One region of the Plantactinospora sp. WMMB334 genome, then DNA from elsewhere that is predicted to be linked to it. Evidence: riboswitches for the same ligand, from Rfam matches in the RefSeq annotation. Region 1 holds a riboswitch; the other holds the start of a gene.
The links. Region 1 has a riboswitch for cyclic di-AMP ahead of ACN27G_RS26755 (coiled-coil domain-containing protein). Riboswitches for the same ligand answer to the same signal wherever they lie in the genome.
Positions count from the first base shown of each region.

Region 2: another riboswitch for cyclic di-AMP. It lies ahead of ACN27G_RS21255 (coiled-coil domain-containing protein); the one in region 1 lies ahead of ACN27G_RS26755 (coiled-coil domain-containing protein).

Region 1 covers NZ_JBMHME010000002.1:6,222,889-6,227,093, forward strand. Annotated here, with positions in the region: gene ACN27G_RS26740 (TIGR04222 domain-containing membrane protein) at 1-550, opposite strand, end outside; gene ACN27G_RS26745 (dienelactone hydrolase family protein) at 601-1,272, opposite strand; gene ACN27G_RS26750 (hypothetical protein) at 1,473-1,676, shown strand; cyclic di-AMP (ydaO/yuaA leader) riboswitch at 1,975-2,109, shown strand; gene ACN27G_RS26755 (coiled-coil domain-containing protein) at 2,113-3,141, shown strand; gene ACN27G_RS26760 (glycoside hydrolase family 65 protein) at 3,162-4,205, opposite strand, start outside.
Region 2 covers NZ_JBMHME010000002.1:4,990,468-4,994,672, reverse strand. Annotated here, with positions in the region: gene ACN27G_RS21260 (cellulose-binding domain-containing protein) at 1-875, shown strand, start outside; gene ACN27G_RS21255 (coiled-coil domain-containing protein) at 970-1,992, opposite strand; cyclic di-AMP (ydaO/yuaA leader) riboswitch at 2,101-2,228, opposite strand; gene ACN27G_RS21250 (HelD family protein) at 2,479-4,205, opposite strand, start outside.

The sequences.
Region 1 (4,205 bases):
ATCCGCCGCCCGCCGGCGGAGTACCCCTGGCGCCGGAGGGTGCGACCGGCAACGGATGCTCGCGGCGGGCGGCCCGGAGCAGGCGATCACCGGCCAGAGTCCGGCGGGGCAGGAACCAGCCGGCGATCCCGACGAACGCCAGCACCACCACCAGGCCGACCTGGACACCGAGCAGATCGGCCGCGACCAGCCGGGCGATCACCATCGGCAGGGCGAGCACCAGCACGGCCGGCAGCAGGAACCGGCGCCAGGCCGGGCGGAGCAGCCCGAGCCCGATCAGGCTCTCGCGCTGCGCGGCCAGGGTCTGCCGGACCCTGCGCTGGTTGGCCACCTCGCGCGGTGCCATCGAGCCGTAGAGCGCGCCGAACAGCGCCCGCTCCAGGGGCTCGGCACGCACCGGGACCGGCCCGGCCCGGTGCAACCCGCCGGGCCGGTCGACGACGACGCCACCCCGACCGTGCAGCAGTACCAGTCCGGTACGCACCGCACCCCAGCTACCACCGCTGAGATAGCCGAGGTCCGTCGCGCTCAGATCACGGTGCGCCGCCATACCGTCGAGTATGGACAGCCCATGCACGCCGGCAACGCCGGCCGGGAGGGTCAGCCGGGCAGGTGGCTGACGAACCAGTCCGCCGCCTCCCGGGCTACCTGTTGCAGGGTGCCCGGTTCCTCGAAGAGGTGGCTGGCGCCCGGCACCACCCGCAGCTCGGCCCCGGCGTCGAGGTCGGCGAGTGCCCGGTTGTTGAGCCGCAGCACCTCGTCGTCGAGCCCGCCGACCAGCAACAGCGTCTCGGCCCGTACCCGGCGCAGGTCGGCGCCGGCCAGGTCCGGGCGACCGCCCCGGGAGACGACCGCGTACACCTGGTCGGGGCGTTGCACGGCGGCGGAGAGCGCGGCGGCGGCGCCGGTGCTGGCCCCGAAGAGCCCGATCGGCAACCGCCCGGCCGGCTCGCCGTCCGCCAGCCACTCGCCGTCCGCCAGCCAGTCGACGATGCCGACGAGGCGCCCGGTGAGCAGGCCGATGTCGAAGCGCAGCTCCCCGGTCCGGTCGTCGATCTCCTCCTCGGCCCCGGTCAGCAGGTCGACCAGGAGGGTGGCCAGCGCGCTCCGGTTCAGCGCCTCGGCCACCATCCGGTTGCGCGGGCTGTGCCGGGAACTGCCGCTGCCGTGCGCGAAGAGGACGATCCCGCGCGCACCGGCCGGCACGACCAGATCACCGACGAGTCGTACGTTTCCAGCCGGGATCGTGGTCTCGGTCGTCCGGGCATCCATCCGACTACCTCCCCTGGTGGTCCCCGCCTGTCTGTCGGCCTTACCCGCCGATGCCGCCTCAACCACCACCTGCCGGACCCCATCTCCGGCTCCGCCCCGGCGGTCGGGTTTGCCGGTGCACAGCCGGGGAAGGCCACCGCAGCGCCTGATTGAGCACCGGGACGGGCACCGCCCCGGCCGGTAGACGACGGAGGGACCTCATGGCCCGAGAGAAATCCGGCAAGGGGAAGTCCGGCTCGGCCCGGGGCGACGACGCGGGGCAGCAGAACCCCGACCGGAGCGAGTGGGCGGACGAGGCGGCCAAGGCGAGGTCGCTCGACGACCCCCGCCGGATGCCGCCGCGCGACGCGGCCGGGATGCCCTCCAGCGGAGACCGCTACTCCAGGGACCCGCGCGACCAGTAAACCGTCTGCCACCAGCCAGAACTGGTCCACGACCATGATCAGGGAGTGTGTGGCTCGCCCACCCGGGCCAAACGCTCCCTGATCAACGCCGCGAGCTGCACACGCCGGCCGCGAGGCTGGGGTGGGCGCCGTCGTGGCAGTATCCGGATCGCCGCCGCACGACCGCCGGACCGACCTCGCGCCGCAGGTTCCCCGAGGGCAGAATTTCCACGCCGGAACGTCCCGAATCCACCGAACCGGCCCGGTTGATCAGGTAGTCTGACCCCGGTTTCGCCCGGTGGCGCACCCCTCCGCGCCGGCGTTACCGCCGCCGAGTCACCCGAACGGGTGAGCCGGGGACCCAGGTAGTTGGGGTGAGTCCGCAACCGCGGTAGGGGCCTTGTTCCGTCCCCGAACCCGTCAGCTAACCCGGTAGGCGGGCGACGGAGGGACATGCATGACGGGATCCACACGCCAGCGGATACCGCTGGCCCTGGCCCTGATCGCCGCGTTCGGCGCGCTCGGCGGAGCATCGCTCCAGCCCGGCGCGGCAGAGGCGGACAGCCCTGCCGTGCTCGGCGACGAGGGCGACACGCCGCTCTTACGCGACGTACTCGAATCGACCGGTCGCGGCTATCTGCAGGCCAAGAGCGCGCTGGCCAGCACCCAGGCCCGGCAGACGAGGATCGCCGCCGAGCTGCGCCGGGTCGAGGCGCGGATCACGGAGTTGCGGCCCCGGGTCGAGCAGGTGGCCCGGGCGGCGTACCGGACCGGCCGGATCGGCCCGGTGATGGTGCTGCTGCACAGCGGCTCGGCGGACGAGTTGCTGGAGCGGGCCCGCGGGCTGGAGGCGGTGGCCATGCGGGACAACGAGGTGCTCCGCGCACTGCGCCAGGCCCGGGAGCGGGCCGCGCGGGCGAAACTGGCGCTGGACGCCGAGGTCGCCGAGGAGCGCCGGCAACTCGCCATCATGCTGCGGCAGAAGCGGGCGGCCGAGCGGGCGCTGGCCCAGGTCGGCGGCGCCTCCACCGGAGGCTTCGTCGCGGCCACCTCACCGGTGGCCCGGCCCGCGCCACGCGGCGCCGACGGCGGCTGGCCGGCACAGTCCTGTGCCAGGCCCGACCCGACCACCTCGGGCTGCGTCACCGCACGCACCCTGCACGCGTACTCGGAGGCGCGGCGCGCCGGCTTCACCCGCTACACCTCGTGCTACCGCCCCGGCGGCCCGTACGAGCACCCGAAGGGACGCGCCTGCGACTTCTCCGCCGAGGCGGGCGGCTTCCGGGGTGACGCCACCGGCCGGAACCGGACGTACGGCAACAACCTCGCCGCGTTCTTCGTCCGCAACGCCGACAAGCTCGGTGTGCTCTACGTGATCTGGTACCGGCAGATCTGGCTTCCGACGACGGGCTGGAAGTCGTACAGCGGGGCGCACGGCGACCCGTCCAGCGACCACACCAACCACGTCCACCTGTCGCTGGTCTAGTCAGTCCATCGCTCGTCTGGTCAGCTCGGCTCGCTTTCCGGGGCACGCCGGACCGGCGCCCGGCCCGCCGGTTGGGCCGGCTGCGGCCGCGAGGCGTGGACCGGAGGGATCGGCCGGGTGACCGCCTCCAGGCAGGTCACCTGGACCTTCTCGCCGTGGTGCAGCAGCTCCAGGGTGTCGTCCGGCTCGCCGTCACGCAGCGAGTACGTCGCCTCGCCCGCCCGGACGTCCACCCGCAGGTGCACGCCCCGGTAGCGGAGCGAGAACTCCAGCCGGTTGATCCGGCTCGGCAGCCGGGGTGTGAAGGAGAGCGTCGGGGTGTGGTCCCGCATCCCGCCGAAGCCGGCGACCAGGGCGATCCAGGCGCCGGCCAGCGACGCGACGTGCACGCCGTCCCGGGTGTTCTGGTTGAGGTCGTGCAGGTCCATCAGGGCCGCCTCGCCCAGATAGTCGTGCGCGAGCTCGAGGTGCCCGACCTCGGCCGCCAGCACCGCCTGGGTGCAGGCCGACAGCGACGAGTCGCGGACCGTCCGCCGCTCGTAGTAGGCGAAGTTCGCCGCCTTCTCCTCGTCGGTGAAGGCGTCGCCCCGCCAGTGCATGGCCAGCACCAGGTCGGCCTGCTTGAGCACCTGCTTGCGGTAGAGGTCGAAGTAGGGATAGTTGAGCAGCAGCGGATACTGCTCCGGCGGGGTGTTCGCGAAGTCCCACTCCTGATAGCGGGTGAAGCCCTCCACCTGCGGGTGCACGCCCAGCTCCGCGTCGTACGGGACGTGCATGTCGTGCGCGGCGTCCCGCCAGGCGGCCATCTCCTCCTCGTCGACGCCGAGCTTCCACGCCTCCGCGCTGTGCCGGGCGGCGGCGTCGGCGGCGGCGAGCAGGTTCCGCTGGGCCATCAGGTTGGTGTAGACGTTGTCGTTCTTGACCGCGGTGTACTCGTCCGGCCCGGTCACGCCGTCCAGGTGGAACCGGCCGTGCCGGTCGTGGTGCCCGAGCGAGCGCCACAGCCGGGCGGTCTCCACCAGCAGTTCCAGCCCGATCTCGCGCTCGAACTGCTCGTCCTCGGT
Region 2 (4,205 bases), 1.2 Mb from region 1:
ACGCCGCGAGTTCCGCCGCACCGACCGGGTTCACCCTGAACGGCGAGCCCTGCAACGGCGCGGAGCCGACCACGCCGCCCACCACCGCCCCGCCGACCACCCGGCCGCCGACGACCCCGCCGACCACCGCACCGCCGACGGTCACCCCGCCGCCGACGACCCCGCCGACCACCCCGCCGCCGAGCGGCTGCGGTGGAGCGGTGCTCTGCGACGGCTTCGAGAACCAGACCGGGGCGACCCCGTCGGGCGACTGGAACGTGAGCTACCCGGACTGCTCCGGGAGCGGCACCGCCAGCATCGACACCTCGGTGGCGCACCAGGGCAGCCGCTCGGTGCGGATCAACGGCGCCGTCGGCTACTGCAACCACGTCTTCGTCGGCTCCACCCGCAACCTCGGCGGGCTCGGCGCGGTGCGCTACGCCCGGCTCTGGGTGCGGCACACCACCGCACTGCCCACCTCGCACGTGACCTTCCTGGCCATGCGGGACGCCGCCGACGGCAACCGTGACCTGCGGATGGGCGGGCAGAACGGTGCCCTGCAGTGGAACCGGGCCTCGGACGACGCCACCCTCCCGGAGCAGAGCCCGAGCGGTGTCGCGCTCAGCGCACCGCTGCCGGTCAACCGGTGGACCTGCCTGGAGTTCATGGTGGACGGGGCACAGGGTCGGCTCTCCACCTGGGTCGACGGCGCGGCGGTGACGGGCCTGACCGCCGACGGCACGCCGACGCACGACGTCGACGGACAGTGGTACAACCGGGCGAACTGGCGGCCGAACCTGACCGACCTGCGGCTGGGCTGGGAGAGCTACGGCGAGGGCGCCGACACGCTCTGGTTCGACGACGTGGCGCTGGGGTCGAGCCGCATCGGCTGCTGACGGCCGCCCCCAACGACACCGGCCGGCACCGCGATACCGGCCGGCACTGCCCAGGGGTGGTGGGCGGTGCCGGCCGGCGTCCGGGCGGTCCCGGTCAGTTCATCGACAGGTGTACGTGGTTGGTGTGGTCGCTGGACGGGTCACCGTTGCCCCCGTTGTACGCCTTCCACCCGCTGCTCGGCAGCCAGATCTGCTTGAACCAGATCACGTAGAGCACACCGAGCCGGTTGGCGTTGCGCACGAAGTACGCCGCCAGGTTGTTGCCGTACGTCCGGTCGCCGCCGGTGGCCACCCCGCCGAACCCGTTCTTCTGGGCGGCGAAGTCGCACGCCTGCCCCTTGGGGTGCTCGCCGCTGCCGCCGCTGCGGAAGCAGGAGACGAAGCGGGTGAAGCCGGCCGCCTTGGCCTGGTTGAGCGCGTGCAGGGTGCGCGGGGTGATGCAGCCGCTGGTGGTCGGGTCGTCGACGCTGCACGACTCGTTCGGGAAGGAGCCGTCGGGGTTGCGGGGTGCCGGCCGCGCCGATCCGCCGCCGCTGCCGCTGATCCCCGCGCTGGCGCCGCCGCTGTTGTTCGCCGCCGCCAGGGCCCGTTCGGCCTGCTTCTTGCGGGTCTCCATCACCTCGACCTGCTTGCGCTGCTCGCCGACCTCCTTGTCGAGCGCCGCCTTGGCCCGGGTCTCCCGGTCCAGGGTCTCCTGCAACCCGCGCAGTTCGCGGTTCTCGTTCGCCGAGATGGTGTCGAGCGCGGCGGCCCGGTCCACCAGGCTGGTGGGCGAGCCGCTGTTGAGCAGCGCGGAGACCTGCCCGAGCCGGCCCGTCCGGTACGCCATGCTGGCCATCTCGGCGACCCGCTCGCTCCGGGTCGCCACCTCGGTGCGCAGGGCGGCCAGCTCGGTGTTGAGGTCCTTCTGCCGCTTGACGGAGTTGTCCAACTTGTTCTTGGCGGTCAGGTAGCCCTTGCTGGCGGCTTCCAGTTGCTCGCGCAGGTTGTCGGTGCCGCCGTCGATGTCGTCCCCGCCGGGTGCCGCGGCCAACGCCCCGGGTGGGGCGTACTCCGGGGCCGCGGCGGCGGGTGCGCCGCCGAGTACCGCGAGGATCATGCCCACGGCGACCGCCATGGTCGCCGTCGTGCTCGGCCGTGTCGCGACCTTCCGGGGCGGTCGTCCGCCGGCTCTCCGCGCGGACGCCGGAGCCATTCGGATGGGTGCCAGGAACGGCATATGACAATGTCCTTCCGTCAGCCGCCGACCGGGTTAGCTGACGGGTTCGGGACGGAAGATCCCTACCGCTGGCGCGGATACACCCCTGGTACGTGGTTCCCCGGCTCGCTGGTGCGATTAGGCGACGGCCCCCGCAGGCGCCGGAGGGCGCCGCCCGGCGGAGACCGGAGCCGAGCCTACCGGCAGTTGCCCGCCGGGGATACGTGGCGTTGCCGGAGTTGAATTCGCGATTCTCCCCATTCGCGGGGATGTATCCGGACAAAGTTCTCCGGTTCTCGTCCGAAACTTAAGATGCCGCTAACTATCGGTGAGCCTCGACGCCCGCCGGGCGTGTGGTTCAGCTCTCGAACGGCGATGACGGTCAGCTTGCGACGGCGATGACGGTCACCCCTCGACGGCGATGACGGTCAGCCGCTGGGTGGCCCGGGAGAGGGCGACGTAGAGGGTGCGTACCCCGGCGACCGAGTCCGCCCGGATCTCCGCCGGACCGACCAGCACGACGCCGTCGTACTCCATGCCCTTGGCCTGCATGGTGTCCACCACCTGGAGGCGCGGGTCGGGGGCGGGCGCCAGCCAGCCGACGACCTCTGCGCGGCGGGCGGGCGGGGTGATCACGCCGACCGTCCCATCGACCTCGGTGAGCAGCTTCGCCGCCGCCTCCCGGACCGCGTCCGGCAGCTCGGCCGCCGGCACCACCAGCTCGACCGGGGGCACCCCGGTGGCCCGGACCGCGACCGGCAGCGGCAGGTCGGGGGAGACCTCCCGGATCACCTCTGCCGCCGCCGCGAAGATCTCCGCCGAGTTGCGGTAGTTGGTGGTGAGCACGAATTCGTGCCGGGGGCGCCGCCCGAGAGCCTTCTCCCGGGCCCGGGTCAGCTCCGCCGGGTCGCCGGTCCAGGCCGTCTGTGCCGGGTCACCGACAACGGTCCAGGAGGCGAGCCGGCCGCGCCGGCCCAGCATCCGCCACTGCATCGGGGAGACGTCCTGGGACTCGTCGACGACCACGTGCGCGTACTCGCGGTAGTCCTCCGGCCGGTCCGGTGCGGCCTCCCGGCGGGCCGCCCGCTGCCGGTCCGCGTGCGTGGTCACCTCCCGGACCCCACCCGGGAGCTGGTACGGGTCACGCCGGCGCCGGGCCGGCTGCGGCGGCCGGCCGAGCAGGTGGTCGAGCTCGTCGAGGAGCGCGACGTCGGCGACGCTCGGCCCGCCGGCATCGGGCCCGGCATCGCCCGCCCCCCGGTACGCCTCGGCGAGCAGCCGGGTCTCCGCCCCGGAGAGGATGCCGGCGGTGTACCGGCGCAGCCGCTCCGGCTCGGCCAGCCAGGGCAGCACGTGCCGGGGGTGCAGCCGGGGCCACCAGGCACGCAGGAAGTCCCGGAACTCGGGGCGCTCGGCGATCTCGTCCTCGAAGCCGCGCTGGTCCGGCAGGCGGCCCACCCGCAACTGCTGGGCCTGCGCCCAGAGCGCGGCGAAGATGCCGTCGAAGCCGGCCCGGCGGACCTCGTTGCGGCGGGCCCCCGGCGGCAGCGCCCGGCTCCGGATCCGCTCCAACTCGGCGCCGGAGAGCCGGAGCAGCTCGCCCCGGTAGAGCAGTCGCAGCTCGCCGGGGGCGTCCGGGACCTGGTCGCGTACCGCCCGCTCCAGTACCCGGCGCATCCGCAGCGACCCCTTGATCGCGGCGACCGGCGCCGGGTCGGTGCGGGTCGCCGCGACCCCCTCGAAGAGCGAGCCGAGCGAGTGCAGGGTGGCGGCGTTCTCGCCCAGCGACGGCAGCACCGAGGCGATGTAGTCGACGAAGACCGCCGACGGGCCCACCACCAGCACCCCGCCGCCGGCGAACCGGTTGCGGTCGGAGTAGAGCAGGTAGGCGGCGCGGTGCAGGGCGACCGCCGTCTTGCCGGTGCCCGGGCCGCCGGAGACCACCGTCACCCCGCCGGCCGGGGAGCGGATCGCCTCGTCCTGCTCCCGCTGGATGGTGGCGACGATGTCCCGCATCTCGTGACCGGTGGTCCGGGAGAGGGAGGCGAGCATGGCGCCGTCGCCGACCACCCGCATCCCGTCCGGCGCCGCGGCCGGGTCGAGCAGGTCGTCGGAGATCCGGGTCACCCGCT